4 regions of the Mesorhizobium sp. 113-3-9 genome follow, and region 4 is predicted to be linked to each of the others. Evidence: riboswitches for the same ligand, from Rfam matches in the RefSeq annotation. Region 4 holds a riboswitch; each other region holds the start of a gene.
What was found. Region 4 has a riboswitch for cobalamin ahead of MesoLj_RS32785 (CbtB domain-containing protein). Riboswitches for the same ligand answer to the same signal wherever they lie in the genome.
Positions count from the first base shown of each region.

Region 1 (7,510 bases), 2.9 Mb from region 4:
CTTGCGCGATTTCCTCGCCGCCGGTGCGCAGCGAGGCCGAGCCCCAGAGGTCTATCACCAGAGAGCGCGGCCAGTCGCCATGTGACTGGAGGTAGCCGCGCACGACCTCTTCCGCCGCCGCCTTGCCCAGATCATAAGCGGTCGGTGTCGGCATGGTACGTGGATCCGACGTGAACAGGTTGCGGCCGGTGGGCAGCACGTCGGAACGTCCGCGCGCCGGCGCGCCGGCCGGCCCGGCCTTGACGTGGCGGCCATCGAGCGCGGCGAGCAGCGCCGACCTTTCAGCCTCGGCACTTTGGCGGCGCATGGCGTCGGACTCATCGTCGGGCGCGCGGCCGTAGATATGCAACCCGTCCTTGATGGCGAAGTCCTTGAGGTCGCAGAGCCAGGCGTCGATGCGGCGTAGCGCCTCGTCGGGCGCGTCGGTCCTGGCGACACCGGCTTCCGAGGCAAGGCCGGTTTTTTGCGCCGTCTCGACGATCAGTTTTGCCAGGCGGTCGCGGCGGCGACGGTCGAGGCCGTCCGCCTGGGCATATTCGTCAACTAGGCGTTCGAGTTTGTGCTGGTCTTCGTCCAGTCCCGCGCCGGCCAGCGGCGGCGGCAGATGGCCAAGCGTGACGGCGGCGACGCGCCGCTTGGCCTGCGCCGCTTCGCCTGGGTTGGAGACGATGAAGGGATAGATGACGGGCAAGGGACCGGTGACGATCTCGGGAAAGCAGCTTTGCGAGAGTGCAACCGTCTTGCCCGGCAACCATTCCAGCGTGCCGTGCGCGCCGACATGGATGAGCGCATGGATGCCGAGGGATTTGCGCAGCCACAGGCCAAACGCGATCAGGGCGTGGCGCGGAGGCAAGGTTGGATCGTGGTAGTCGGCGCGGCGGTCGGCGGAGCGGCCACGGTCGGGGGCGAGGGCTACGGTGATGTTGCCGAAGGTCGCGGCGCGGAAGGGGAAGTGTTTTCTGCTTGATAGTGAAGGTTGGCGCGAGGCGCCCCCCTCTGTCCTGCCGGACATCTCCCCCACGAGGGGGGAGATTGAGCTGTCATCCGCGCTTTCGCCAATCTCGAACGTTGCAGGAAGGGTGCCAGCGACGAAACTGCCAATCTCCCCCCCTGTGGGGGAGATGTCCGGCAGGACAGAGGGGGGCGCCTCGCGCAAAGCTATCTCTTTGGCCTTCCCCCACGCCGCCTCAACGGCAGTCATAGCCTCAACCGGCAATTCCTTCGAGAAGGTAAGGTACTCCTCCAGCCCCAGCCCGTCGGCACTCCGCTCCAGCAAATCCAGTAACCCACGCGGCGTTTGCGGAATCCCCTCAACCGCATAACCCTGCTCCTTCAGGTCATGCAGCATTGCCAGCACGCTGGACGGTACATCGAGGCCGACGGCATAGCCGGTTCGGCCCGGTGCGCTTGGATAGTCCGGAATCAGGATGACAAGCTTGCGCTCGGCGCGTGGTGCCCCCTGCAGCTTGATGAAGGCCGCCACGCGATCCGCCACCTGAACTACGCGATCCGGCTCCGGCCGGTTGGCGAAGGCGCGATGGCCAAGTGCCGGATCGACATCGCTTTCGCCCTTGAAGGAAATGGCGCCGGCGAGGATGCGGCCGTCCAGTTCTGGCAGCACGACATGCATGGCGAGGTCGGCGGGCGCCAGGCCGCGCTGGTTGTTTTCCCAGACGTCGCGGCGTGTGGTGGCGACGATGACCTGGAAGACGGGCACGCCGGCACGGTCGAACAGGGTTTCGACGCCGGGTTCGGCACCGGAGGCGAAGGCGGTCGCGGTGATGATGGCGGCGGGTTTCAGCGCGGCGAACGCGGTTTCCACAAAGGCGAGTGACGCCGGCTCTTTCAGGCTGGAGACGAAGATGGGGACTGGGAGCATGCCGCGTTGGCGCAGTGCTTCAAAAAGGGCATCAATCGGCGCGACATCGGCGGCGAGCAGCATCGAGCGGTAGAAGAGGATTGGGATGGTGGGGGCGCTGAGGTTCCCAGCGTCGAGTTCCGTCGCCCCCCTCTCTGTCCTGCCGGACATCTCCCCCTCAAGGGGGGAGATTGCTCTGTCGTTGACGGCCTCGCCAATCACAGACGTTGCAGATGGCTCTTTTTTCGTCGGGGAAGAAAAAGCGCCGAGGCCGGCGACGGCTGATCTCCCCCCTTGAGGGGGAGATGTCCGGCAGGACAGAGGGGGGGGCGAAGGATCGTCGACCTCCAAAAGGTCTAGCTTCTCTACAACCCCCACTCCAGGCTGATAGTACCCGGCCTTTGGCACCGCCATCGGCTCAACAACGGCCGCGTCCTGTCCGGCCAAACCCGCAAGGCGCTGTACCAGCGCGCTCATATTGGCCGGGCCGCCTTCGCGGAAATAGCCGAGCAGCGCGTCCAATTCCTGGCGCGGCAGCGTCGAGGCTTCGATCAGCCTGAGATCCTCGTCGTGGCTTTCACCGGGAAGCAGCGCCAGTTTTATGCCGCGCTCGCGGGCGATCGAGGCCAGCTGGTCGCAGCCATAGCGCCACCAGTCGTAGCCGCCGAGGATGCGGACCAGGACGATTTTGGCGTGGCGGGCGACGCTGTCGATCCAGAGGTCGACGGACATGGGATGGCGTAGGTCGCGCAGCGCCGCCAGCCGCATCGAGGGCAGGCGGCCGGCATCCGCCTTCCACGCGGCCGCCAGTCCGGCGAGATCGCTGTCGGTGAAGGACAGGGCCACGATATCCGCCGGCGTCTGCCGCAGATCGACCGGCTCGGCGAGATCGTCGAGCGAGGCGGAGGTCGTGGTGAGGATATGCATCGCGGCCCGTGTCTGAAATCAGCCGGCGAGTATACGCTCGATTGCCGGGCGGTTCAGCCCCTTGAGGCCGATGACGACCAGGCGCGAGCGGCGATCATCCTCGGCGGTCCAGGCGCGGTCATAGTAGTGATTGACGCGCGGTCCGACGGCCTGCAGCAGGAGCCGCATCGGCTTGCCGCCGACCTCGACGAAGCCTTTCACGCGCAGCACGTTTTCTTGTTCGGCGGCGGTGGCAACGCGCTTTGCCAGCTCGTCCGGATTGGCGATCGAGGGGATGTCGACGATGAAGGTGTCGAAGTCGTCATGCTCATGGTCGAACGCGCCGTCATGATGGGATTTGCGGTTCTCGATATCGTCCTCGACGGCGAGACCGAGGCCGAGCAGCACCGAGGGATCGACCTTGCCATGCGAGGTCGGCACGATCTTCACGGCGCGGGCGGAATGTTCGTTGACGATGGCATTGGCGCGGGCCGAGCCGGCGGCGTCCATCAGGTCGCTCTTCGAGAGGATGATCAGGTCCGCGCAGGCGATCTGGTCCTCGAACACTTCCTCGACCGGGTCGTCATGGTCGAGGCTCTCATCCCCGGCGCGCTGCGCCTGCAGGGCGTCCATGTCGTTGGCGACGCGGCCTTCTGCCAATGCCGGACCGTCGACCACGGCGATCACGCCATCGACGGTGACGCGGCTCTTCACGCTCGGCCATTGGAACGCCTGGACCAGCGGCTTGGGCAGAGCGAGGCCCGAGGTTTCGATCAGGATGTGGTCGACCTTCGGCGTCAACGACAGGATCTGGTCGAGCGCCGGCACGAAATCGTCGGCCACGGTGCAGCAGATGCAGCCATTGGCGAGTTCAACGATGTTCTCCTCCGGGCAGGTGTCGATGCCGCAACCCTTCAAAATCTCGCCGTCAATGCCGATGTCGCCGAACTCGTTGACGATGATGGCAATACGCTTGCCGCCGGCGTTTTCCAGGAGATGGCGGACCAGCGTCGTCTTGCCGGCGCCGAGGAAGCCGGTGACGACGGTGCAGGGGACGCGGGATACGGAAGCGCTCATGATCAGTCCTTCAGCATGTCGAGGGGAGGGATGCGGGCAACAAGGCCGCGCTTGAGGGAATCGGGGCGGCCGCGCCACGGGATGAGGCCGTCGGTCGAGGTGGCGAAGAGTTTGGCGCCGGTGACGAGGTCGGCGCCGCTGGCCGCGGTCAGGTCGCCGAACACATAGCTCCAGCAGCCATCGCGCAGGATCGCAGCGCTCAGCCGGCGCTTGCAGTTGCCGAGACATTCCACCGTGCGGACGCGGATGTTGTCATCGGCTGCGGCGCGGCGCGTGTCCTCCGCCAACAGTTCGCCGGCGCGGGGATGGGCGTCGGAACCGGTCTCGTCGCGACAGGAGGCGCAGACGATGACCGTGACGCCGGCCAAGGCTTCGCTGTCGGCGGACGAATTGTCCGCTGTGCCAGCCGAAAAACTGCCGTTCTGGTCCAAAAAGCCGGGCTCCTTGCCCGGAAACCCGCCGGGCGATCGGATTCTCTTGTCGCAGACGGCAGGTCTCCTGGCTCGCGGGTCATCGCCTTGGGTGCCGCCTTCCCGGGAATTCCCAGTGGCTTTCGGCCTTGGCTCTTCGCTTACAGTTGCGGGGACAGCCGCGGATTTGAGATTTTTCACCTCGCACCGCATTCCCTCTTAGCCCCTGCCGTTGCGGGCAGGGGACCGTCTGGACCGGATTTAGGCTTTTGCAGGCAGCGGTGTCAACGCGGGCTTACGACACGGCGATGTCGGCCAGCGCCGGACCCAGATCGCCTGCCGGAGTCACGTCCATGCGTTCAAGGCCAAGCCAGCCCTGCATCTGCTTCAATTCCTCGAAGAGCTGCGCGGCGGTTTCAGGCGGCGCGCCGGGCTCGGGGTAGGCGGCATGGACGCGCAGGACGCTGGCCGGCCGGTCCGCCTTGAGGTCGACACGCGCGACGATCCGATCGCCGAGCAGGAAGGGGAGGACGTAATAGCCGTATTGGCGCTTTTCAGCCGGCGTGTAGATCTCGATGCGGTAGTGGAAATCGAACAGCCGCTCCGAGCGCGAGCGCTCGAAGACGACCGGATCGAAGGGCGCCAGCAAAGCACGCGCCTCGATTTTCCGGGGCAGGCGCGCGTCCTTGTGAAGGTAGGCCGGCTTGTCCCAGCCTTCGACGCGTACCGGCAGCAATTCGCCCGACTCGACCAGTTCCTCCAGCCGACCCTTCATGTCGGCCGGCGACAGCCGGAAATAGTCGCGCAGGTCTCCTGATGTCGCCACGCCATGGGCGCGGGCCGAGATGCGCAGCAATTCGCGGTGCGCGTCCTCGGCCGGGGGCACCGGCAGGTCGAGGATCGCCTGGGGCAGCACGCGCTCCGGCAGATCGTAGAAGCGCTCGAAGCCGCGGCGGTGCGCCGTGGTGATGCGCCCGGCCCAGAACAGCCATTCGAAGGCGTGCTTGGCATGGCTCCAGCCCCACCAGCCGCCCGAACCTTTCTGGCCTTCGAGCGCCGAAGCGGCGATCGGGCCGCGCTCGACGACCGCGCGGTAGATGTCTTCTATATAGGCGGCGTGTTCGCGGCCCCATTTGGCCAGTCCCAGATACATTTCATCGCCTTGCTCGGCTCGCTGCATGCGCCAGCGCATCAGCGGGTAGGTCTCGACCGGCAGGAACGAGGCCTCGTGCGCCCAGTATTCGAAGACAGTGCGCTTGCGCGTCACGGCGGCATTGTCGAGCAGCGTGAGCGGGTAGGGACCCAGGCGCGAATAGAGCGGCATATAATGAGCACGCACCACCGCACTGACGGAATCGATCTGCAGCAGGCCGGTGCGGGAGAGCACACGGGCGAAATGGCGGCGGTCAGGTGTGCCATTTGGGCGCGGATCGAGAAACCCTTGAGCGGCGAGTGCAATGCGGCGGGCGGCGGCAAGCGAGATTTTTTCCTTCATGCAGGGATCACTCTGAGGGGCTTCGGCTGTGGGTCGCGTCTTTGTCTGGGCAGGTTCTTGTCGCAAAACCGGGGTCCACTTTTGCGGAACCTGCGTGGTGATTCCAACCCATGCTAGCAGGGTTTTGGCGGCAACCATGTCAGGAGAGAAAAGTGGAGTAAAAAGCGAAGGAAATCAAACAGGAGCGGATCGGACCAGTTTCTCCGGATATGCCGTCCAGGTCGGCGTTTTGAACAAGGTTTGACTTGCTTCGCTGGAAGTGCTGCGCTAACCCTCGCCGCGTTGCAGCATAGGCCCCTTAAAACGGTTCAGCGGTTAAACTGTCACGCTTCCGCATTAAGGTCCGGTGCTGTAATCAAAGTGGATTGGCGCCAACGGAAAGCCGCTGCATGAACGCACTCCTCAGTTCGTACCTGCCTATCGTCCTGTTCATAGGCGTGGCACTGGTCGTCGGCCTGGCGCTGCTGGCCGCCCCGTTCCTGGTGGCCTACCGCAATCCCGATCCCGAAAAGCTTTCCGCCTACGAGTGCGGTTTCAACTCGTTCGACGATGCCCGCATGAAATTCGACATCCGTTTCTACCTGGTGTCGATCCTGTTCATCATCTTCGACCTGGAAGTGGCCTTCCTGTTCCCCTGGGCCGTGTCCTTCTCGAAGATCGGCATGCTCGGCTTCTGGTCGATGATGGTGTTTTTGGCAGTGCTGACCATCGGCTTTGCCTATGAATGGAAAAAAGGAGCGCTGGAATGGGATTGAACGACAGTTCAGGCACCATCGTCGCGCCGAAGCCGAAGGGCATTATCGATCCCAATACCGGCAGGCCGGTGGGGGAGGACGATCCCTTCTTCCTCGAAATCAACAATGAGCTTGCCGACAAGGGCTTTCTGGTCACCTCGACCGAGGCGCTGATCACCTGGGCGCGCTCGGGCTCGCTGATGTTCATGACCTTTGGTCTGGCGTGCTGCGCGGTCGAGATGATCCACACCTCGATGCCGCGCTACGACTCGGAACGGTTCGGCGTCGCGCCGCGCGCGTCTCCGCGCCAGTCCGACATCATGATCGTCGCCGGCACGCTGACCAACAAGATGGCGCCGGCGCTGCGCAAGGTCTACGACCAGATGCCGGAGCCTCGCTACGTCATCTCGATGGGCTCCTGCGCCAATGGCGGCGGCTACTACCACTATTCCTATTCGGTGGTGCGCGGCTGCGACCGCGTCGTGCCTGTCGACATCTATGTGCCCGGCTGCCCGCCGAGCGCCGAAGCTTTGCTCTACGGCATTCTTCTCCTGCAGAAGAAAATCCGCCGCACCGGCACGATCGAACGGTAAATCCATGGCCGCATCCCTGAGCGAACTGTCGACCTATCTCGGCGAAAAGCTGATCGGTCGCGTCAACGACGCGGTGCTCGCCTATGGCGAGCTCACCATCCATGTCGAGCCGCGCGACCTCATCGAAGTGGTGACCTTCCTGCGCGACGATGCGCGCTGCCAGTTCATCTCGATCATCGATGTCTGTGGGGCCGATTATCCGTCGCGGGCCAAGCGCTTCGACGTCGTCTACCACCTGTTGTCGCCGAAGCAGAATGTGCGCATCCGCGTCAAGGTGCAGGCCGACGAGGAGACGATGGTGCCATCGATCACCGGCGTCTATCCGGGCGCCGACTGGTTCGAACGGGAGACCTACGATCTCTATGGCGTGCTGTTCTCGGGCCATCCCGACCTGCGCCGCCTGTTGACCGATTACGGTTTCGAAGGCCATCCGCTGC
Region 1 is NZ_AP023246.1:3,874,455-3,881,964, forward strand. It holds gene MesoLj_RS18790 (cobaltochelatase subunit CobN) at 1-2,785, opposite strand, end outside; gene cobW (cobalamin biosynthesis protein CobW) at 2,804-3,841, opposite strand; gene MesoLj_RS18800 (DUF1636 family protein) at 3,844-4,272, opposite strand; cobalamin riboswitch at 4,313-4,517, opposite strand; gene MesoLj_RS18805 (winged helix-turn-helix domain-containing protein) at 4,547-5,746, opposite strand; gene MesoLj_RS18810 (NADH-quinone oxidoreductase subunit A) at 6,136-6,501, shown strand; gene MesoLj_RS18815 (NuoB/complex I 20 kDa subunit family protein) at 6,492-7,073, shown strand; gene MesoLj_RS18820 (NADH-quinone oxidoreductase subunit C) at 7,078-7,510, shown strand, end outside.
Region 1: it holds a riboswitch for cobalamin, as region 4 does, so the genes downstream of both, MesoLj_RS18800 (DUF1636 family protein) here and MesoLj_RS32785 (CbtB domain-containing protein) in region 4, are expected to answer to the same signal.

Region 2 (7,510 bases), 240 kb from region 4:
GGTGCCGCCCTTCAGCGCGACCCTTTTGCCGTGCGATATGGGGAACGCGTTCGGATCAGCAGGTCGACCTGTGGCATATATTGCTCACCGGACATCGACCTTGTGTGGCAACAGGTCGGCCGGGATCGTGATGCGATAGAGCGGGTGAAGCGGCCAACTGGTGAATTGACATCAATGCATCGCCCGATTGAGATTATCCTGCCGGGAGGCGCAATGAGGTGTTCAGCCGAGTCGAGACGATCATGGGAAAATATAAAGACCATCGTGAGCCACGCCGGCATCGTCATGACGATGACCCGGTTTCTTTTGCGGAACGGCCTTCCGAGCTAAGCTACTTTCAGCGTTCGTCCACTGTAACCGCGGATCCTGTCGACGCCGAAGTGGTGTGGTTCAACACCAGCAAGGGTTTTGGCTTTGTCAAATTGCCGGAGGGCATCGAGGCCTATCTGCACATCCGGGTGCTGGAGGCGGCCGGGAGCCGCGGTGTTTCCGAGGGAACGCGTCTGAAGGTCACAACGGAAGAAAGTCCAAGAGGTCATCAGGTCGCGCAAGTGCTGGAGGTCAGCGATCAGACCGCGAGAACTCAGCTACATACGCGTCGCACTGGAGAGTCCACCGCCGGGACGAGTGCCCAGCTGGAGAGCGAGGGCACGGTCAAGTGGTACAATCCCCAAAAGGGCTTCGGCTTCATTGCTCCTGAAAACGGTGAGAAGGACATCTTCGTTCATGCCACCGCGCTGACCCGCTCAGGACTGAGCATGCTGATGGAGGGTCAGAAGGTGTTTGTCCAATGCGGACAGGGCAAGAAAGGCCTGGAAGTTCGGAGCATTCGCCTCCCTTAGAGCCAATGCGTCGGCCCTACCGAAATCGCGCCTCAGACAAAGAAAAAGCCCGCTACCGGGAGGAGGTGGCAGCGGGCTCGATTTAGAATGAGACGCGGGAGGAGGTGCGCCCCATTCAGCGTCGGCACCACATCTGGGAGGAGTAGATGGCCGACACCATGATCATACCGATCGCCCCGGATATTGCAACGCACAAATTTTATCTCGCGAGTGCGAAATCATGCCGGGCCTGCTTCGTCGATCCTGAAAAATTGCGGTCAGGCTGCGGCTTTCTTGCGGGCACGCTTGGCAGGTGCCGGCGCTCCCGGTTCCTTCGGCTTGCGGCCCAGACCCATGGTCTTGGCCAATGCCGAGCGCGCCGCAGCGTAGTTCGGCGCCACCATGGGATAGTCCGCCGGCAGCTCCCATTTTGCGCGATATTCGTCGGGCGTAAGGCCATAGTGGGTAGCCAGGTGACGCTTGAGCGACTTGAACTTCTTACCGTCCTCAAGGCTGACAATATAATCGGGTGTAACCGATTTTCTGATCGGTACGGCAGGCTTGAGAGCTTCCGATTTTTCTGGTGCGGCACCACCAGCAGTGCCTTTCAATGCGATGTGGATCTGGCCGATAAGCCCAGGCAGTTCACCGACGGGAACCGGATTGTTCGAAACATAGGCTGAGACGACATGGGCGGTGAGTTCGATGAGGTTGTCGGCTTTGCTCTCGGTTTCTTCGGTCATGAAAACGCTCCTGCGGAATTAGAGTAGCCGGGTAAGAATCATCTCGTAGCTTAATAGTGACGACCGCGTTTGATGGCAACCAAAGCCATTGCATGATGTGTTGGCGGATCGCTGCACGCCCGGTCGCCGTCGCGGATCTTCCTCTTGAACCGTCATCGCCCTGACAACACATTGTGTCAGGGTCGCCTCGCGTCGATGCGGCGCCTCTTCACACAAATTGGCTATTTGGAAGGTTGGAGGAACGAATGAACGCTGAGGCTTTCAGCAGCCCGCTTTTCGTGAGGCGCGCAACGCACATCATCCAAGAGATTGCCGGCCTTGCGGATGCAATCGATTTTCTCAACGAATGGCCGGAAGATCGCAGAGACATGATCCACGAAGCCGCCCTGAGGGCATGCTACGATGCGTACGATGGGCGCAAGCCGGTAAGCACGGCGCGCAATGCCTTTTTCGGCTTTGCGAAGCGGGTCGCCATATTGGAAGATCCAACCTCCGCCATGCAGTGGATCGCCGCCTGCAGATCGGGCAGTGGAAAAGTGCAGGTGTAGACTTCGACGACGAGTTTGAGACTGGCGAGGCGCGTCAAACAGTGCACTATGTCCAGGTTTCACAGCTAGACCACGCGAATGAGAAGCAGTTCCTCACCACCGACTGCAAAACCGCAGATCGCAAGCAAGCTGACCATGGCCAGACGCAGCTCATGGCGATCGCTTGCTAGCCAATGGCCAGGCTCAGTGGCGCAGATGCAGCGGTCGCGTTCGGCTGAATAAAAAAATGTGATCCGGCTGTTTGCCGTATAGTGGCTGTGGGGAGGGGGGATGACCGGGTTGACCAGATTTGAGAGACCAGTCGTTGTTCAGCTTAGCCGCCGCGGCTCGGAGCGTATCGTGTTCGACGTCAACGACGCGGCCGCTATCTTGCTGCGGGATCTGCATCATGAGACCGATAAACGCAGGATAGCGATGGACGCCTGTCTGCAGGTTTTACGCGGTAAGACCCATCCACCAACCGCTCGACGGGCTTTTGTCGCAGCCGCGCTCGAAGCACGCGTTCTGCGCAGCGATTGATATTCAGGATGCCGCGGATGAATTTCGGCCATCTGCGCATCGGTATTGAGCGCGGTCCAAATACCCCTGCCGGCTCCGCCAGGAGCAAGCCAACCCCGCTCTTTCCGCGGCGGCTTTCCTGGTCCGGCGCCTGATCTTCCACCATCAAAACACAAGGGTCCGCCAGCCAGCTGCGGCCGCTCGGCTTCGCCGTCGCGGTGATGGTGATTGCAGCCAGAGGCAGACGCCATCGAGCGGGAATTGGCCCGCTGCAGATGGTGGAGCGTCGATGCCGCCTCAAAAGTCTCCAGAAGCGCTGTTTGAACCTTCCCCCAGCTTGGCCCTGCATCCGGTTTCTCGGAACACGCTCCGGGACCGGGGTGCGTGATCGCCGATGTTTCTCCCCATGGTCGGGACCGGGGTTTCGGCGATCAAGGTTGGGAGACGATAGTGATTTCGATTATCCCAATACGGAATAATCCGAAACGGGCTGGCGGAGAGCCTTCTCGTTTCTGGCCGGCTCATTTGAGGCCCAAGCCTCCTTCAATCGCCCGCCAACGGCCGCCTCTGGAACAGCTGACTTCGACGCGCCATGACAAGGGCCGCGGCCAGGCCAAGCTTGCCGAGGCGCTTCGTCACCGGCAGCGCGATTGCCTTGGGCGCGCCGGATAGACTCCCCCAAGGATGCCCGGTGTGTGGCGTTGCCGCTCACCGCCGGCGAGTGGCACCGAGCCCTACGCCGTCTGCGCTTTTTGCCGAATTGCGCGTGCCGCAGCCACCATGTTCACCAGCGCAGGGCGGACCTCCTCCCATCTGCGCGTTTTGAGACCGCAGTCGGGATTCACCCACAGTTGGCCATCCGACAATCGCTCGCGCGCAAGCATGATAAGGTTGGAAATCTCCCCCACTTCCGGGACCCGCGGCGAGTGAATGTCATAGACGCCAGGACCGATCTCGTTCGGATACTTGAAGGTTCGCAGCGTATCGAGCAGTTCCATCTGCGAGCGCGAAGTTTCAATCGAGATCACATCGGCATCCATTGCGGCAATCGCGTCCACGATATCGCCGAACTCGGAGTAGCACATATGGGTGTGGATCTGGGTCGCATCGCCGACCGCTGTTGAAGCCAGCCGGAAGCATTCGACGGCCCAGTCGAGATAGGCCTGCCAGTCGGCCTCGTGCAGCGGCAAGCCCTCGCGCAGTGCGGCTTCGTCGATCTGGATCATCCTGGCGCCGGCCTTTTCGAGGTCGCTCACTTCATCGCGAATGGCGAGCGCGACCTGGCGGCAGACGGCTGGGCGGGCAAGGTCGTCCCGGACGAAGGACCAGTTGAGGATCGTCACCGGGCCGGTAAGCATGCCCTTCACCGGCTTTAGCGTCAGCGACTGGGCGTATCGCCACCAGTGTAGTGTCATCGGCTGTTGTCGCGACACATCTCCAATGATGATCGGGGGTCGCACAAAGCGCGAGCCGTAGCTTTGCACCCACCCGTGTTGCGTGAAGGCGAAGCCGCGGAGCTGCTCGGCGAAATACTGCACCATATCGTTGCGCTCGAATTCGCCGTGGACCAGCACGTCGAGTCCGATCTCTTCTTGCCAGCGAACGGCGGCTTCTATCTCTTTCTTCAGGAACGCCTCATAGTCGACGTAACTCAGCTCGCCTTTGGCATGGGCTGCCCGCGCCTTGCGAACCTCGGCTGTTTGCGGGAAGGAGCCGATCGTCGTGGTGGGGAAGGATGGCAAGCCAAACGTGTCGGCCTGAAGCTTGGAGCGCACGGCGAATGCGCTCTTCCGGCGCGTCATGGCGACCTTGATGCTGGCGACCCGACCTTCGACGAGCGGATCATGCACCTTAGCGGATGTCGCGCGAGCGGCGGCAGCCTCAGCCGACGCCTCTAGTTCGGCGGCGACCGCGTCCCGGCCTTCAGCCAGGGCACGGGCGAGCACGACCAGCTCGTCGGTTTTTTGCGCCGCGAAGGCGAGCCACGATTTCACGTCCGCATCGAGTGCCGTCTCCATGTCCAGGTCGATCGGCACATGCAGCATCGAGCAGGACGGGGCGATCTCCACGCGGTCCAACGGCCAGCCGGCGACGATCGGCTTGATGCGGTCAAGTATGGCAGGCAGGTTCGCGCGCCAGACGTTGCGGCCGTCGATCAGCCCGAGCGAGAGCACAAGTTCCTTCTGCGCGAGCCGGCCGACGGTCTCCAACTGCTCTGGAGCGCGCACGAGATCGACGTGCAGTCCCGCCACGGGCAGAGAAATTGCGGTCTCGAGATTGTCTCCCAGCGATCCGAAATAGGTAGCGACCATGATCTTCAACTCCGGTGCTGCTTTTGACAGCCGGCAGTAGGCGAATTGGAGGGCATCCCGTTCGTTGGGAACCAGATCGACCACGAGCGCCGGCTCATCGATCTGCACCCAATCGGCTCCCGCGAGCTTCAGCCTCCGCAGGAGCTCCTCGTAGACGGGCAGCAGCCGTGGCAGGAGCGCGATAGGGTTGAAACCTTCCTCAGGTGACTTCGCCAACTTGAGAAAGCTAACCGGTCCAAGCAGGACCGGGCGCGTGTGGATGCCGAGCGCCTTGGCCTCGAGGAAATGATCGACCGGTTTCGCCGACGAGAGGGCAAAGCTCTGATCGTCGGTAAGTTCCGGCACAATGTAGTGATAGTTGGTGTCGAACCATTTGGTCATTTCCATCGCGGCAAGGCCATGCCCGTTGGCCGCATGCTCGTCACCGGCATGTCCACAATCAGCGGCCTGACCTTGGTCGCCGCGCGCCATGGCGAAATAGGTATCGAGTGGGACCTCGCCGTCAGTCCAGACGTATCGTGCCGGCACGGCGCCGACCATGATGACGGTGTCGAGCACATGGTCATAAAGCGAGAAATCGTTGGACGGGATTTTCGACACGCCGTGATCGTGCTGCTCCCTCCAGCTGGCGGCGCGTAGCGCCTTCGCCGTCGCGAGCAGGTCGGCAGCGGGAGATTTTCCGGACCAGTAGCTTTCAAGCGCGAATTTGAGTTCCCGCCGTCGACCGATACGCGGCACGCCGAGCGTTGCCACTGGAATTTGTTGAGAGACAGTCATGCCATACCCCGATGGTTGGGGCGTGGGGACAAGGAACGCGCAAGCAGGCGGCACGAAGCCAAGCTACCGCGGCCACCGAGACACCCCGCCCGTGGACGTTGTTCGTCGTGGCAGGTCTCCTGGCTCGCGGGTCAAAGCCTCTGCCCGTCTTCCCGAGGCCGTTCGCCTCAGTGACACCAATGGGCTTGGCTCGCCGCTAACAGTTGCGGGGGCAGCGCCGGCATCGCACCGGCTTCCCTCTTAGCTCCGCTACAGCAGTGCCGCGCGGAGAACCACGACATGCGCACAATCACAGCAGCTTCGCTCCTTGTCAATGCATATAACGAGATGTTTATGTGATGATGCGAATAATGCCCTTGCGCTGATCGGTCTCTTTCGCCCAAAGCCGCTTACGATGCCGCCTCTTATCAGTGCAGGCTCGGAGAGATCCTTGTCCCCATCGGCGACGCCGGATCAGATCGAGGTCGCCGGGCTCAAAGGGCGTAAAGTCGGGCCAGGTCGTCACGGTCAGCCGGGAATCCCGGTATTTGTTCCCGCTCGGCTTCGCTCAGCGTGCTTGCGCATTCCAGCGCGCTGATGACCATGGCCGCAAGCGGAAAGAAGAGGTGGCGCCGCAGGTGGGCGGACTGGGGCCGGGCCGCCAGCGTCTCGACAAACTGCGCGGCGCTCGCCTCGACCTGCTCCGCGAGCAGCTTCACCCTCGGTTGCTGAACGCCGGCGCCACGATCGTGCGTAACCGGGCATGCTCGCCCCCCCTCGCGCGAGACCAGCCACTCCGGCAAACCAAGAATCACCGAATCCGGGGTGAATGCCGCACTCTCTAAGCGATGGAAGGGCGGAAGGTGACCGGCAGGCGCTGCGGGCAGCGAATGACGTAAGACGGAATGTAGACGACGTCCTCCGCGGCGATGGTCAGCGCCAGATCCTCCAGCCGCCCGAACAGCGCGGGGAAGGCGCAGCGCAATTCCAGGCGCGCCAGCGCAGCGCCCAGGCAGGCATGCGGCCCCTCACCGAACGACAAATGCGGGTTGTGCCGCCGGGTGACATCGAACCTGTCGGCGCCGGGGCCGAAGGCCTGTTCGTCCCGGTTCGCCGCATGGAACGCCATCAGGACGGCATCGCCGCGGCGGACCATGCATCCGTCGATCTCCACGTCCTGGGTGGCATAGCGGAACGGCAGATTGGCCGCTGAGCTGCCCCAGCGCAGGATCTCCTCGATCGCCTGTGACCACGGAACTTGGCCGCTGCGCACCAAGTGCAGTTGCTGCGGATGCGTCAGCAATGCCAGCACGCCATTGCCGATGACGCCGGCGGTGGTCACGAAGCCCGCAGAGAGCACCATGAACAGCATGTCGATGAGCTCGGTGTCGGAAACGAGCTCGCCTTTGTCACGGGCGACGATCAGGGCCGAAGCCAGATCATCTCCGAGCTGGCCCCGCTTGAGCGCGATCAGGCGACGGAAGAACTCCGGGATGCGCTGCCGCGTCTGTCGCACCTCTTCGGCTGTGGCGGAGGTGTTGGCCATGCTGTAGGTGAGCGCGACGATCTCTTCGCGCTGTTCGTCCGGCAAACCGAACAGTTCGGCGATCACGTTGGTGGGCAGCGGAGCGGCGAACTCGCTCATCAGATCGGCACTGCCGCCGCGCTGCGCCATGTCGGCCAGGAGTCGATCGACGCTTTGTTCGACCCGTGGCGCCAGCAAGGCGATCCGACTGGGCGCGAAGCTGCTGGACAGCAGGCCGCGCAAGCGCCGGTGATCGGCGCCGTGCGCCGTGGTCATGTTGTCCACTTTGCATATCCCGATCAGCGGA
Region 2 is NZ_AP023246.1:7,068,594-7,076,103, reverse strand. It holds gene MesoLj_RS36710 (cold-shock protein) at 243-842, shown strand; gene MesoLj_RS33835 (MucR family transcriptional regulator) at 1,100-1,564, opposite strand; gene MesoLj_RS33830 (DUF982 domain-containing protein) at 1,810-2,112, shown strand; gene MesoLj_RS33825 (DUF982 domain-containing protein) at 2,452-2,631, shown strand; gene metE (5-methyltetrahydropteroyltriglutamate--homocysteine S-methyltransferase) at 3,345-5,675, opposite strand; cobalamin riboswitch at 5,792-5,991, opposite strand; partial or broken gene MesoLj_RS33815 (cytochrome P450) at 6,266-6,553, opposite strand; gene MesoLj_RS33810 (cytochrome P450 family protein) at 6,520-7,510, opposite strand, start outside.
Region 2: it holds a riboswitch for cobalamin, as region 4 does, so the genes downstream of both, metE (5-methyltetrahydropteroyltriglutamate--homocysteine S-methyltransferase) here and MesoLj_RS32785 (CbtB domain-containing protein) in region 4, are expected to answer to the same signal.

Region 3 (7,510 bases), 1.5 Mb from region 4:
AAATCGAAGCTGCGCACCCGCCGGGCAACGGCCGGCAGATAGGCGGCCATGCCAAGGAAGGCGACGATGCCGACCGGCAGGTTGATGAAGAACACCCAGCGCCAGTTGAAATTCTCGGTCAGCCAGCCGCCCAGCGTCGGGCCCAGGATCGGTCCCAGCATGATGCCGGCGCCCCAGATGGCCATGGCCTGGCCGTGACGCTCCTTGGGGTTGATGTCGAGCAGGAAGGTCTGCGACAGCGGCACGATGGCGGCGCCGAACACGCCCTGCATCAGCCGGAACAGCACAATGGTTTCGAGGCTCCATGCCAGGCCGCACAGCATGGAGAAGATGGTGAAGCCGACCACGGCCGTCAGGAACAGCTCCTTGCGGCCGAAGCGGTCGGAGAGCCAGCCGGTGACCGGCGTCATGATGGCGGCGGCCACGATGTAGGAAGTCAGCACCCAGTTGATGTTGTCCGGAGAGGCGCCGAGATCGCCGGTCATGGTCGGCAGGGCGACGTTGGCAATCGTGGTGTCGAGCGCCTGCATGACGGTCGCCAGCATGAGCGCGACCGTGATCAGGCCGCGATGCGGCACTTCTTTGAAGGATTCGGGCGTGCTCATCCGCGGAACTTCCAGCCGGTAACAAAAACGTGTACATAGGGTTTCCGGGCGGCAAAGCCTTCCGTTGAGAGAGCCTCATCGCGGTGGGACGCGATTATCGATGTGGGGGTTACATCGACCGAGACTCTCTGATGAGCGGATGCCTGCCGCCCGGAAACATGAGGACCGACGGGTCCGTGTCGAAGATTTCAGATTCGGCCAAGCCGCAACGCGGCTCGAACCAGGCGCTGATCCTTCCCACTCCTCCCATCAGACCAATCCTTTTATCCACGTCCACCCGCCTGGTCCGCGCGGGCTTCCGCTGACTTATTGCGCGGCCTCGCCAGCCTTGGCGTGACCGAATATCGCGGGGAAACCGCGGGCAACGCCGGTGTCGACGGTGACAGAGGCGCTCATGCCCGTCCGCAGCGCCATCCTGGCGTCGGGATCGGTAAGCTCCAGGCGCACCGGGATGCGCTGCGTGACCTTGACCCAGTTGCCGGTGGCGTTCTGTGCGGGCAGCAGCGAGAATTCAGCACCCGTTCCCGCACCGATCGCCTTGACCGTCGCCTCGAAGGTCTTGCCCGGATAGGTATCGACCACGATCTCGGCCTTCTGGCCCGGCTTCATGTTGGTGAGCTGGGTTTCCTTGAAATTGGCATCGATCCAGGTGTCGCCGGTCTCGACCAGCGAAAACAGCGGCGTGCCGGAGCCGACAAACTGGCCGACCTTGAACGACGAGGCTTGCGAGATGACGCCATCGGCGGGCGCCTTGACCGTGGTCTGCGCTAGGTCGTAGGCGGCCTTGTCACGCGCGGCGAGCGCCGACATCACGGTTGGATGCTTGTCGGTTTCGATGTCGGGGTTGCCGCCAAGTGCTGCCTTGGCGCTGACGATGCCTTGCTGGGCGACGGCGACCTGCTGCTTTGCCTTGTCGAGGTCGTTGCGGGCCTGATCCAGCGACGACTTGGCGTTGATGCCCTTCTGCGCGAGATCGGCGGCGCGGTCATATTGCGACTGGGCGTAGTCGACCTCGCTGCTGGCGGACTTCTCCTGCGCCATCGACTGGCTGTAGGCGGCACGCAGTTGCTCGACATTGAGGCGTGCCGCGGCAACCGCGGCGTCGGCCTGGGCGAGCGCGATCCGGTAAGGCTCGGGGTCGATTGCGAACAGGAGATCCCCCTGCTTGACCAACTGATGGTCCGATATGGCGACCTGGACGATGCGGCCTGCCGTGTCCGAGGCGATCGACACCTTGGCCTGCTGCAGATTGGCGTTCTCCGTCTCCTGATAGCGCCCACCGGTCACCCAGACATAGCCGCCGCCGATGATCAGCGCGGCCGGCAAGGCGAACATCAAAAAGAAGCGGCCCATGCGGCGCTTCTTCTTCGGCGCCGCCGGCACCGGCACTACGGGCGGGGCGACCGCGACAGGGGCGGCAACCGGCTGGGCCGGTGCTTCCATCTCGACCTTGGGGGCGTTTTCGTCGACCTTGGCTACCGCATTCATGCTGCTGCGCCTTCCGCACTCTTTACCTTTTCAAGCGACGAAGCCTCGCCGTCCGTCAGATTCTGCACGATTACATCGAGCGCCCTGATCAGGACGCGGCGGTCCTCGGGCGAAACGCCGACAAGCGATTCCTCATAGACTTCGCCGGCGAGGCTCTTGACCTCGGCATAGGCGGCGCTCGCCTTGGCTGTCGGGAAAATCATGCGCACGCGACGGTCGGCGGCGTCGGCGCGGCGTTCGATCCAGCCGCCCTCCTCCATCCGGTCGACGAGGCGCGAGACGCTGATCGGCTCGATTTCGAGCAGTTCCGCGAGCCGCGCCTGGGTAACGCCTGCCTCCTTGGCGACACGCACCATGAGGCGCCATTGCGCCGACGAAAGGCCAAGCCCGCTGGCACGCGTCTCGAAGCGCTTGCGCAGCAGACGTTGCACGTCGTGGATCAAAAAGCCCAGTCTATCTATGCCATCAGAAACCATGAGCGATACATATAATAAGCGTGCTTACTATTCAAGATGTCACGTGACGGCCGAAGCCGGCAAATGTGCATGGCGGTCTTGCAACGCGATCGCGGCTGGCAATCAGTGAACCGCTGGAGACAGCCGGCCAGGCAGGAATCGGCCTTTTCACAGGCGGTTTCGGACGACCAGCGTGACGACGAAGAAGGCACCGAGCGAGCTGGTTATGATGCCTATCGGCAGTTCCTGCGGCGGCAGCAGCGTCCGGGCGAGAAGATCGCTTGCCAGCAAGAGCACAGCCCCGAACAATGCACAGCTTGCGATCAGGCGCAGATGCAAGGGACCGGCCAGCGGCCGCGACAGATGCGGGATCATCAATCCGACAAAGCCGATGACGCCGGCGACCGAGACGAGAATTGCCGTCGAGAAGGCCGCAACGAGAAACGTCGCCCTGCGCATGCGCGCCACCGGCACGCCAAGGCTTTCGGCAGCACTTTCACCGGCCAGGAAGGCGTCCAGCCTGCGGTGGTTCCACAGCCCGTAGGCCGCGATCGTGCCGGCTCCCAAGGCGCCCAGCCAGACATTGTCCCAGCGCGCCAGTCCGAGCCCGCCCATCGTCCAGAACAGCACCGAATGGGCCGCACGCTGGTCTCCGGCAAAGACCAGATAGTTGGTCAAGGCGGTGAACAGGAAGGAGACGGCAAGGCCGGCGAGGATCAGCCGCTCCGGCCCCTGCCCCCTGACCCGTGCGACCAGCAGCAGGACGATGCAGGCGGCCAGTATGCCGCCGGTGAAGGCGGCGACCGGCAAGGTCCAGATGCCAAAACTGTCGCCGAAGACGGTGATGACGGAAACAGCGCCGGCGGCGGCCCCCGACGACAGGCCGAACAGGAAAGGATCGGCGAGACCGTTGCGGGTCACCGTCTGCAGCAAAGCACCTGTTATACCGAGGCCGGCACCGACACAGACCGCCAGGATCGTGCGCGGCAGCCTGAGATCGACGACGATCTTGCCTACCGGGCCCGACACCTGGTGTTCATGCATCCCGACGGCATGGCCAAGCGAGGCGATGACGTCGGTCAGCGGGATCAGCGTCGAACCATAGGCTATCGACAGCAGCACGAGGGCGACGACCGCCACCGTGCCCGCCACCATGGCCAGCGCGAATGCCTTGTGCCCCGAAAGCGCGCCGGATTTTTGCCCTGGGGCAAGAAGCATCAGAACGCTTCCGGATGCATCGCCTTGGCGATCTTGGCGATCGCCTCGATGTTTGCCGGTCCAGGCGTCAGTTCGGCATAGCGAAGGGCCACGAAACGCTCGTTCTTGACCGCGTCCGTCTCCTTCATCGCCGGATGCGCCTTCAGGAAATCGAGCAGTTTCCTGTAGCCGCCGCCATCCTGGTAGTCGAGCAGGATGAGGAATTGCGGATTGCGCGAGGCCACGGTTTCCCAGTCCGTGTTGCCCCAGCTGGTGTCCATGTCGGCCATGATGTTGTCACCGCCGGCGGCTGATATCATGGCGCTAGGGATGGCGAATTTTCCGGCGGTGAACGGCTTGTCCTCGCCGGAATCATAGAGGAACACGCGGGTTCCCTTGGCGTCGCCGACCTTCGCGGTGATGTCGGCGAGTTGCGCCTTCCAGCCGGCGACAAGCTTCTGCGCCTCGGTCTCCTTGCCAAAGATCTTGCCCAGCTTTTCAACATCGCCATAGAGCAGGTCCATGGAAGCCGCCGGGCGGTTCTTGTCGAGATGGACGCAGCTCTCGGTCAGCACCAGTGTCTTGATGCCATGTGGGGCGAGCGTGTCGGGCGTCACGTCGCCGCCCGGCTTCATGCCATAGTACCAGCCGGCGAAGAAGAAATCGGGCTCGACGGCGACCAGGTTCTCGAGCGTCGGGTATTTGGGCGCGAGTTCCGGGATGGAGCCCTGCTCGGCCTTGAATTCGGGGCCGACCTTGTACCATCCGGTGATGCCGGTCAGGCCGACGATCGACGGCTGCAGCTTCAGCGCGAAGGCCATCTCGGCCATGTTGAGGTCATGGATGACGGCGCGCTTGGGCGGCGCGTCGAAGGTCAGCGGCTTGCCGCAACTGTCGACGGTGACGGGGAAAGCGAAGGCGGTAGAGGCCAGCAAGGAAAAGACGAGCGACAAGGCGAGACGTTTCACGGATTTTGCTCCTTGGTTGAACAGTGTTGATGAGGGATGGTTCGATCAGGATGGCGGCACGGCGCGGTTCGGAACATCGAACACAGTCAGTTCACGGTCCTCGGTGGGGTGACGCAGGCGAAACACGTCGACGCCGAAAATCTCGCGGATCAGCTGTTGCGTCAGCGCTTCGCGCGGTGCGGCCAGCGCGTGCAGCCGGGCTTCGTTCATCACCGCGACCCTGGTTGCGAAAGGCGCCACAAGGGCCAGGTCATGCAGCACCGCGATCACCGTCATGCCGAAGCCCGCGACGAGTTCGAGAAGCTCGCCGCGAGCACGCGGGTCGAGATGGTTGGTCGGCTCGTCGAGGAACAACACTTTCGGTTGCTGTGCGATGGCGCGCGCCAGCTGGGCGCGTTGGCGCTCCCCGCCAGACAGCGAGCCAATGGTGCGGCCGAGCAACGGCAAAAGGCCGGTCCGGCGCAGGGCGTCGACGACAATGTCGCGCTCGTCGCTCCTGCGCCTCAGGCCGGCATGCGGAACACGGCCAAGTTCGACATAGTCGATCACCGCCAGCCGCGGATCCGGCTGGTCGGTCTGGCCGACGACGGCCATGTGCAAGGCCCGCTCGGCTGTCGAGATCCTGTCCAGGCGTCGCCCGCCAAGCTTCACCTCGCCCGAACTTGGCCTGAGCATGCCCGACAGCATGTGCAGCAGTGTCGTCTTGCCAGCGCCATTGGGGCCGATGATGGCGAGACGATCGCCGGTGGCGATAGAAAGGCTGACCGCATGGACCAGATTCCGGCCATTCGCCACGGCACCCAGGTCGCGCGCTTCGAGGAGTGGCATTGTCATCGGCTATCACCCGCCAGCTTGCCCGGCGCCGGGATGCGGGCCAGCGTCTTGCCGGCTAGTCGCGGCGGACGTTGGCCGGAATTGCACCAGCCGTCGGCGAGCGAGGCGTAAAGCCTGGCAAATCGCACGAGATCACCGGCGTCGGCCTCGGCATCGACGGAGCCGAAGAGATAGGTAGCCTTGCCCGGCGCCTGGAAGGCTACCGTCAGCGGCCGTGCGCAGCCCGCCATGCATTCGACGCCCTCGATCGTGAAGCCATGCGCCACGGCGGGTTCATCATGGGCCGAGAGCCGGGAGCGCAAATCGGCGCACAGGCTTTCGCCCGACCTGATGCCGGTCGGAACGTCACGGCAAAGCGTGCACACGATGATGCGGTGATCGATAGCGCCGTCCAACTTCCGTCACTTTCCAAAACTGGCGACGGAAGGATGTTGGCGAGACGGCCGACAAGACCGACGTCCACGTTTCCTCCCGGCACACCCCGTCCGGTCAACTCAGTGATGGCAGGTCTCCTGGCTCGCGGGTCGTTGCGCAATCCTGCCTTCCCAGCCTTGCCGGCCAGTGGCATTTCGGATCTTGCTCACCGCTTACAGTTGCGGGGGCAGCCACGGCTTCGACCTATTGGGTCTCACCGTGTTCCCTTTTCACCCCTCGCCTTTCGACTCGGGGACCATCACCACTCGATCGTAGTTTTCCCCCAATTGCTTCGCAACGGATTTCTCGGTGCATTGTCGATCCCGCGGCGGCGCTGAACTTACAGACGTAATGTAATTACATTACGATTTAAATCGTACCGCTCGGCTAAGTCAAGTGAGGCTTTCTGCCCGAAAGAAGACATCTAGCCAGTCTCGCTCCTGGAGATGCGGCTGGCCGCGGAGCGTTGCCGTCCGGATTGCACGGCAAGCGCAATTTCGATCAAACTGCCGCGCGCGAAGGCGGCAAGATGATCCGCTCAATGCGAGGAACCCATGAACCCGACCGAGAAAGCGCTGTGGTTTGTCGAGAGCCATCTGCCGGAGGCGATCTCGCTCGACGATGTCGCCCAAAGCAGCGGCGTGTCGCGCTTTCATGTGACGCGCGCCTTCGGCGCTGCCACCGGCCGCTCGGTCATGGGCTACATGCGCGCACGCAGGCTGACCGAGGCGGCGCGCAGGCTGGCCGGCGGAGCCCCCGACATCCTCTCGGTGGCGCTCGATGCCGGCTACAGCTCGCATGAGGCTTTCACCCGCGCCTTCCGCGACCAGTTCGGCACCACGCCCGAGATGGTGCGCGCGCAAGGCTCGACCAAGACCCTCGACCTCGTGGAGCCGATCCTGATGGACCAATCCTTTCTTTCGGCCCTCGAACCATCGCGCTTCGAGACCAGCCGGCCGTTGCTGATCGCTGGGCTCGGCGAACGCTACACCTGTGAAACCAGCGCCGCCATTCCGATGCAGTGGCAACGCTTTGGTCCCTATATCGGCAACATTCCAGGCGAGACCGGCGACGTCGCCTACGGCGTCTGCGCCAACGGCGACGATGCCGGCAATTTCGACTACGTCGCCGGTGTCGAGGTCACCGATTTTTCCGACCTTCCAAGGGAACTCAGCCGCGTGCGCATACCCGCCCAGAAATATGCGGTGTTTGCGCATCGCGAGCACATCTCGACCATCCGCCGCACCGTCAACACGATCTGGAACAAATGGCTGCCGGCCTCCGGGCACGAGATAGCGGACGCGCCGGAATTCGAACGCTACGGTCCGGAGTTCGATCCGCGCAGCGGCAATGGCGGACTAGAGATCTGGGTGCCGATCAAGGATTGACCGGCACTACAATTCCAAGTCCCAGGTCTGGCCAACCAGATCCTTGCCGAAGGAGTGGTGAGGCTCTTCCTCGGTCAGTGTGAAGCCGACCGCCTGGTAGATGTGCCGGGCGGCGGTCAGGATGTCGTTGGTCCACAAGGTCAGCGTCTTGTAGCCCTTGG
Region 3 is NZ_AP023246.1:5,339,362-5,346,871, forward strand. It holds gene MesoLj_RS26180 (DHA2 family efflux MFS transporter permease subunit) at 1-605, opposite strand, end outside; gene MesoLj_RS26185 (HlyD family secretion protein) at 912-2,093, opposite strand; gene MesoLj_RS26190 (MarR family winged helix-turn-helix transcriptional regulator) at 2,090-2,569, opposite strand; gene MesoLj_RS26195 (FecCD family ABC transporter permease) at 2,717-3,766, opposite strand; gene MesoLj_RS26200 (ABC transporter substrate-binding protein) at 3,766-4,713, opposite strand; gene MesoLj_RS26205 (ABC transporter ATP-binding protein) at 4,759-5,547, opposite strand; gene MesoLj_RS26210 (DUF1636 family protein) at 5,544-5,942, opposite strand; cobalamin riboswitch at 6,033-6,237, opposite strand; gene MesoLj_RS26215 (AraC family transcriptional regulator) at 6,516-7,349, shown strand; gene MesoLj_RS26220 (bifunctional helix-turn-helix transcriptional regulator/GNAT family N-acetyltransferase) at 7,356-7,510, opposite strand, start outside.
Region 3: it holds a riboswitch for cobalamin, as region 4 does, so the genes downstream of both, MesoLj_RS26210 (DUF1636 family protein) here and MesoLj_RS32785 (CbtB domain-containing protein) in region 4, are expected to answer to the same signal.

Region 4 (7,510 bases):
CCAGTAAGCAGCAAGAGAACAGGAAGAAAAAATGCTCGATTGGTCAGAACCAACCGCCGCCGCCCGCCATCCCGCGCCGACGGAGCCTCCGCTCGCCGATGCCACCGGCCTCGGTCTCATCGAACGCGGCGGCGGCCGCGTTCGTGTCGACGACAAGCGCATGATCAACGCGCGTGCCGACGTCAACCAGCTGCTGCCCCTGAAGTATCGCTGGGCCTGGGAAAAATACCTCAATGGCTGCAACAATCACTGGATGCCGACCGAAGTGTCGATGCAGGCCGACATCGCGCTGTGGAAGTCGAAGGACGGATTGACGGAGGATGAGCGGCGCATGCTGAAGCGCAATCTCGGCTTCTTCGCGGCATCGGAATCGCTGGTCGCCAACAACATCGTGCTGGCGATCTACCGGCATCTGACCAACCCGGAATGCCGGCAGTATCTGCTGCGGCAAGCCTTCGAGGAGGCGGTGCACACGCACACCTTCCAGTACATAGTCGAAAGCCTCGGCCTGGACGAAGGCGAGCTGTTCAACATGTACCGTGAGGTGCCGTCGATCACCGACAAGGCGGCCTGGGCGCTCAAGCACACGCAGCATCTCGACGATCCGGATTTTCGCACCGGCACGCCGCAGGCCGACCAGGCGTTCCTGCGCGACCTCGTCGCCTTCTACGTCATCTTCGAGGGCATGTGGTTTTACACCGGCTTCGCCCAGATCCTGTCGCTTGGCCGCCGCAACAAGATGGTGGGTATCGCCGAGCAGTACCAGTACATATTGCGCGACGAATCCATCCATCTGAATTTCGGCATCGACGTCATCAACCAGATCAAGATCGAGAATCCGCATCTGTGGACGAAGGCGTTCCAGGAGGAGGTGCGCGGCATGATCCGCACGGCGGCCGAACTCGAGGCCGCCTACGGACGGGACACGATGCCGCGCGGTTTCCTTGGCCTCAATGCGCCCCTCTGCGAAACCTACATGCACTTTATCGCCAACCGCCGCTGCGCCCAGCTTGGCCTGCAACTGGTCTTCGCCGAGGTCGAGAATCCGTTCCCGTGGATGTCCGAGGCCATGGACTTGAAGAAGGAAAAGAACTTCTTCGAGACCCGCGTCATCGAATACCAGAATGGCGGTGCGCTGGTCTGGGACTAACAGCACGCAGCTATTCGCGAACGATAGAACGGCGGCCATGAAGGGCGCCGCACTATACAGCCTCCTCAACCTTCGGAACGTATTTAACGCAAGGCAGGACGAGAGGACGCCGAACGCGAGCCCTGATCAGCGAAGCTGCGCTCGGCGATGGCGCCGAAGACAAGACCGATGGTGGTCCACAGCACCATATGGATGCCAAGCGAGGCAACACGGAAGCGCCACAAGAGATCGGCCGAGAATTTCTCCGGCACTTCGTTGATGGTTGGCAGCACGTACATGGCGACCGTTATGACCGCGATGAATGCCGCGCCCGCAATGATCGTTGCGTTCCAAGGGCCATACTGTGCCCAAAGCCTTCGTGACAGCCCGACCGCCGCCGTCAATGCGGCAATGGAGATCACCAGCATGATGAAGAACAGCACTGTCCGCGACCCTATCGTGTCGGGATTGCCGACCGAAGGTGGATTGGCGGGATATTTCAGGTCCGGAACCAGAACGATTGAAACGAAGGCTGCCAGGGCCAGTACTGCGGAGGTGGCGCGCGGTCCCAGGCTGCTGATGCGGCCATAGGTGTAGGCGAAGACCAGCGAGAACAGCCCGCCGATCGACGCGGCATAGACCAGCACGCCGGTCAGGAGGCCGAACCCGGCCTGTGTAGGACGGCTGACGAGTTCAGGCTCGGGCGCTTCGCCGGCGGCCTGGGCGGTTTGTTCCTCGAAGGCAATGGCCCGGTCGACCTGCGGTTCGCCGTAGATCTTGGCAAAACCAAATGCGAGAAGCCCTGCGACGATGCCGACCAGCATGCCGCGCAGCAGAAGACTACCAACCATGTTCATGATCCCCGAAGCATGACCTCGAAAAGCCCCCGGCCTTTCGGTTGCTGTCACGCGCTAAAACAAATGATCAGGACGGCATCCCTTCGGGATGGCCAGCTCTCAATGGCCAACTCTTAGTGGCAAGGGAAGCCGAGCAGGTGGCGACCGTCATGTACCCATTCATGGACATACATGCCCGAAATCATCGAGGTGGCACCTTCTTCCGCGCCGACGAAATAGATCGCAAGCAGGCACAAGAGACCGCCGAAGATCGCCCACGGAAGAAGCTCTTTCGCCGGGATCGGAACCGGACCGTAGGTTGGTGCAAAGGTGGTATTGGACATTAAGGCTCTCCTGGGATTCAGCGTCCCGTTGATCGAAACCATTTTCACGGGAGAAGGCCTGACTTTCAGCAAGAACAATTGCTGATCACAGTGGCGCGACCGTGCCGGAATTTCACCGGCTTCCAAACCCGTAACTCTGACGCCAGCCTATTCAGCCGGCGCTGTTACTGTCAACGAGATGTGATCGATCACACGGGAATGTGTTCGACCTGCCGGAACGAGGCCCTCGTGTCGGTGTTCTATCGGCTTTCCGCCCCGACCGTGTCGTTTCCGTGTGGACGGCCTTGGCGAGCAGGTGCTTATATCGTGGGGTTCAAGGTGCCCTTCAGTCGATTCGGCCGGAGGGATAATTGGGAAGCCGGTGAGATTCCGGCGCTGCCCCCGCAACGGTAGCGAAGCGTGCGTTCCGACAACAGACCACTGGGCAAATGCCTGGGAAGGTGTCGGAACCGGTCCAAAAAGACCCCTTCGGAGCCCGGAAACCAGCCTCGAACAGATTTGAACTCGACTGATCGCGGTGGGCGGTCAAGAGGTAGATGCGGACCGGCCTCAGCGCCGACCGTGGCTTTCCTCCATCACCACCAGGTTCAGTCCTTGCAAAGAAGGACGAACATGGATTCGCACAATGAAATACCCGGGCTCGCGCCCGGCAGACCGCAACGCCCTCGCACGGTGCGTCGCGTCAATGCGGCGACGATGCGCGCCGTCTCGCCGCTGCCGCCACCGGAAGAAGTGTTCTCCGACTGGCTGCTGTCGGTGCCGCATGACGCCGATCTGGAGGCCGCGGCCTTGAAAAAGATCGCGCTGATCGACCGCTGCGGCCATCTGCATCCGGACGTCTTGCGGCTGCGCACCTTGCTTGCCGTCGTCGCCGGAACCAGCGCGTGGCCGTCGCGCGTCCGCAATCTCTAAGTGCCGAGGAAAGAAATCATGTCTGCAAAATCTACTCTCACGGCCAAGCGCGGCCTGCTCGAACGTCTCGACGCCGGCGCCGTCATCTGTGCCGAAGGCTATCTGTTCGAACTCGAACGTCGCGGCTATCTGCAGGCCGGCCCGTTCGTACCGGAAGTGGTTCTCGAACATCCGGACGCGGTGACACGTCTGCATGAGGATTTCGTCCATGCCGGCTCGGAGGTTGTCGAAGCCTTCACCTATTACGCCCACCGCCAGAAGCTGAGGGTGATCGGCCGTGAGGATATTCTGGAAAAGATCAACCGTCAGGCGTTGCGCATAGCCAAGGATGTCGCCGACCGCAATGATTGCCTGATGGCTGGCAACATCTGCAACACCAATGCCTATGAGGCTGACGACAGGAAGACCCACGATGCCGTGCGCGCCATGTTCGAGGAGCAGATCGGCTGGGCGGTGGAGGAGGGGGCCGACTTCCTCATCGCCGAGACCATCGACTGGTGCGGCGAGGCCGAGATCGCGCTCGACGTGATGAAGAAAACCGGCCTGCCGACCGTGGTCACGCTCTCCGTCCACCGTGAGGAAAAGATGTTCGACGGCGTCTCGGTCGTCGATGCCTGCAAGCGGCTGGAGGCGGCGGGCGCCGACGTCGTTGGACTGAACTGCCAGCGCGGGCCGAAGACGCTGATGCCGGTGGTGCGCAAAGTGCGCGACGCCATCTCATGCCATGTCGCCGCACTGCCGGTGCCCTACCGCACGACTGACGCGGAACCGACCTTCCAGTCGCTGACCGACCGCGCCTGTTCCTGCATTCCCGGCAACCGGCCGTTCCCGACCGCGCTCGACCCGTTCACCTGCAATCGCTACGAATGCGCCGAATTCGCACGGGAAGCCTTTGATCTCGGGGTCCGTTATATCGGGCTTTGCTGCGGCGCGGCCCCGCATCACATCCGTGCCGTGGCCGAAGCGCTTGGCCGCAGCGTACCCGGCAGTCGCTATTCGCCCGACATGTCCAGGCACGCCTTCTTCGGCAGCGATGCGGCGATCCCAGACGCCTACAAGGGCCGGCGCCTCGAGATCTGACACGCACCAGGCCACCACAGACATCCAAATCGCCAGACAGGATTGGGTTATGAACGTGCATCCTCTCCAGCAAACCCATGCCGACGGCGATACGATCGATCGGCTGGTGGCCGCGCACCGGCCGGGCCACGGCCTGATGCGTGCGTTCTACCATGATCGGGCGATCTTCGAGCGCGACATGGAACGCGTCTTTCGCCGCCACTGGCATTGCCTCGCGCATTCCAGCGTCATTCCAAACCCCGGCGATTTCGAGCTGTTCAAACTCGGCGATGAAGCAATCATCCTGACCCGTGGCATGGATGGCGCCATCCATGCCATGCTCAACGTCTGCCGTCATCGCGGCGCCGAGGTCTGCACCAGGCAGAAGGGCAATGCGAAAGCCTTCGTCTGCCCCTATCACGCCTGGACCTATTCCAGTGACGGTTCGCTGCGCGTCGCCCGCCTGATGCCGAAGGATTTCGACCGCGCCGCGCATGGATTGAAGAGGCTGCATGTCCGCCTCGCCGAAGGTCTGGTGTTCATTTCCTTCGCCGAGACGCCGCTCGACTTCGATCCGGTCGAACAGTCGCTGCGCACCAGCTGCGGCCAGTATGGCTGGGCCGATGCCAGGGTGGCGCATCGCGAGACCTATCAGGTTGACGCCAACTGGAAGCTCGCCGTCGAGAACTATGTCGAGTGCTATCATTGCGGTCCGGCGCATCCGGAATATTCGCAGACGCATACTCTGGAAAAACCGGCGGAGATGATCGAACAGCTCAACGCCGCGATGGAGCAACGAACCCGCGCGCTCGGTATCGAGATCGGCAGCGGCGACCGCTGGCGGAATTCGGCCGCCGGACAGGAAGCCATCCACACTTTCCGCTACGCGCTCTACGATGGTGTTTCGAGCGGCAGCCAGGACGGCTCGCCGGTGGCACCGCTGATGGGCCGCTTCACCGATTACGATGGTGGCGTCACCTCCATCCATCTCGGCGGCACGAGCTTCCTCGTCTGCTACCCCGACCACGGCATGATCTACCGCTTCATTCCGAAGACGGCTGATACCTGCGAGATGGAACTCATCTGGCTGGTGCGCGGTGACGCGGTCGAGGGCCAGGATTACGATCTGGAGAAGCTGACCTGGCTGTGGAAGGTCACCACCGACGAGGACAAGAAAATCATCGAACACACCGCGCGCGGCGTGCGATCGCACTATTTCGTACCCGGACCGATCGCGCCGATGGAGTACAATGAGCTGCGCTATATCGGCTGGTATCTCGAGGAGATCAGCCGACCCTGAGCCAGGGCAATTTCCAGGAAAAGTGTGAGGGCTTTCCCTTGGGAATTGCGTCAAGACAATGAGATAGCGGAGCCGCCATCGGATGCGCTGGCGGCTCCACCCCGATCAGGCCGCGGCTCTGAGCTGTCTTGCCGCCTCCACCATGTTGACCAGTGCCGGACGGACCTCGTCCCATCCGCGGGTCTTCAGGCCGCAATCCGGATTGATCCAGAGTTGCCCGTCGGCAAGGCGTTGCCGGGCCAGCGTCATCAGATCGATCATTTCGCCGACCGCCGGAACGCGCGGCGAGTGGATGTCGTAGACGCCCGGGCCGATCTCATTTGGATATTTGTGGGTCCGGAAAGCGTCGAGAAGCTCCATCTTCGACCGCGACGTCTCGATCGAGATGACGTCGGCGTCCATCGCGCTGATCGCATCGAGGATGTCGTTGAACTCGGAATAGCACATATGAGTGTGGATCTGCGTGCCGTCTCCAACGCCTGACGATGCCAGGAGGAAGCACTCGACCGCCCAGTCGAGATAGGTCTGCCAGTCGGACTTGCGCAGCGGCAGCCCTTCGCGCAGGGCGGCTTCGTCGATCTGGATCATTGCCGCGCCCGCCGCCTCCAGGTCCACCACTTCGTCGCGGATGGCGAGCGCGATCTGGCGGCAGGCCACGCTGCGTGGGATGTCGTCGCGCACGAAGGACCAGTTGAGGATCGTCACCGGCCCGGTGAGCATGCCCTTGACCGGCCTGTCCGTAAGTGACTGCGCATAGTGCCACCACGAGACCGTCATCGGACGTGGCCGCGACACGTCGCCGAAGATGATCGGCGGCCGGACATAGCGCGAGCCATAGCTCTGCACCCAGGCATGTTTGGTGAAGGCAAAGCCGGCGAGTTGTTCGCCGAAATACTGCACCATGTCGTTGCGCTCGAACTCGCCGTGAACCAGCACGTCGAGGCCGATCTCTTCCTGCCAGCGGATCGCCGTCTCGGTTTCCTTCTTCAGGAAGGCCTCGTAATCGATATAGCTCAACTCGCCCTTGGCATGAGCGGAGCGCGCCTTGCGCACTTGCGGGGTCTGCGGAAACGAGCCGATCGTGGTCGTCGGAAAGTTCGGCAGGCCAAGTTTTCGTGCCTGCAACTCGCGCCGCTCGGCGAACGCGCCCTGCCGGCGCCGCATCGGCTCCGTGACAGCCAGCAGCCGGCCTTCCACCAGCGGATCATGCACCTTGAGCGATGTGGCGCGGGACTGGACGGCCTCGGCCGATGCCTGCAACTCCTTCGCAACCGCGCTCTTGCCTTCGACAAGCGCCTCCGCGAGCAGCGTCAGCTCGTCCATCTTCTGGACCGAGAAAGACAGCCAGGATTTGAGGTCCGCATCGAGCGTGGTCTCCAGCTCCAGATCGATCGGGACATGCAGAAGCGAACAGGAGGGCGCGATCTCGATGCGGTCGAGCGGCCAGCCGGCAACGACCGGGCGGATGCGGTCGAGAATGGCGGGCAGGTCGGCCCGCCAGACGTTGCGGCCGTCGATCAATCCGAGCGAAAGGACCTGGTCCTTTCGCGACAGGCGGGCAACGGGTTCCAACTGCTCCGGCGCCCGCACAAGGTCGATGTGCAGGCCGGCGACAGGCAAGGCCAGCGCCGTTTCCTGATTGTCGCCCAACGCGCCGAAATAGGTTGCCAGCATGATGTCGAGATCGGGAGCCGCCGCCGCGAACGTCTGATATGCCAGTTCGAGACCGATGCGTTCGGCAGCATCGAGGTCGAGCACGAGGCAGGGCTCGTCGATCTGCACCCAGCGGGCACCGGCCTGCGACAATTGCTTGAGAAGCTCGGCGTAAACCGGGAGCAGCCTTGGCAGCAACGCTATCGGGTCGAAAGTGCTGCCGCGCGCTTTGGCCAGCTTGAGAAAGGTGACCGGGCCGAGGATCACCGGGCGCGTA
Region 4 is NZ_AP023246.1:6,823,666-6,831,175, reverse strand. It holds gene MesoLj_RS32800 (ribonucleoside-diphosphate reductase subunit alpha) at 1-7, shown strand, start outside; gene MesoLj_RS32795 (ribonucleotide-diphosphate reductase subunit beta) at 32-1,150, shown strand; gene MesoLj_RS32790 (CbtA family protein) at 1,234-1,980, opposite strand; gene MesoLj_RS32785 (CbtB domain-containing protein) at 2,100-2,309, opposite strand; adenosylcobalamin (AdoCbl) riboswitch at 2,354-2,443, opposite strand; cobalamin riboswitch at 2,609-2,814, shown strand; gene MesoLj_RS32780 (hypothetical protein) at 2,922-3,221, shown strand; gene MesoLj_RS32775 (homocysteine S-methyltransferase family protein) at 3,240-4,301, shown strand; gene MesoLj_RS32770 (aromatic ring-hydroxylating oxygenase subunit alpha) at 4,351-5,580, shown strand; gene metE (5-methyltetrahydropteroyltriglutamate--homocysteine S-methyltransferase) at 5,686-7,510, opposite strand, start outside.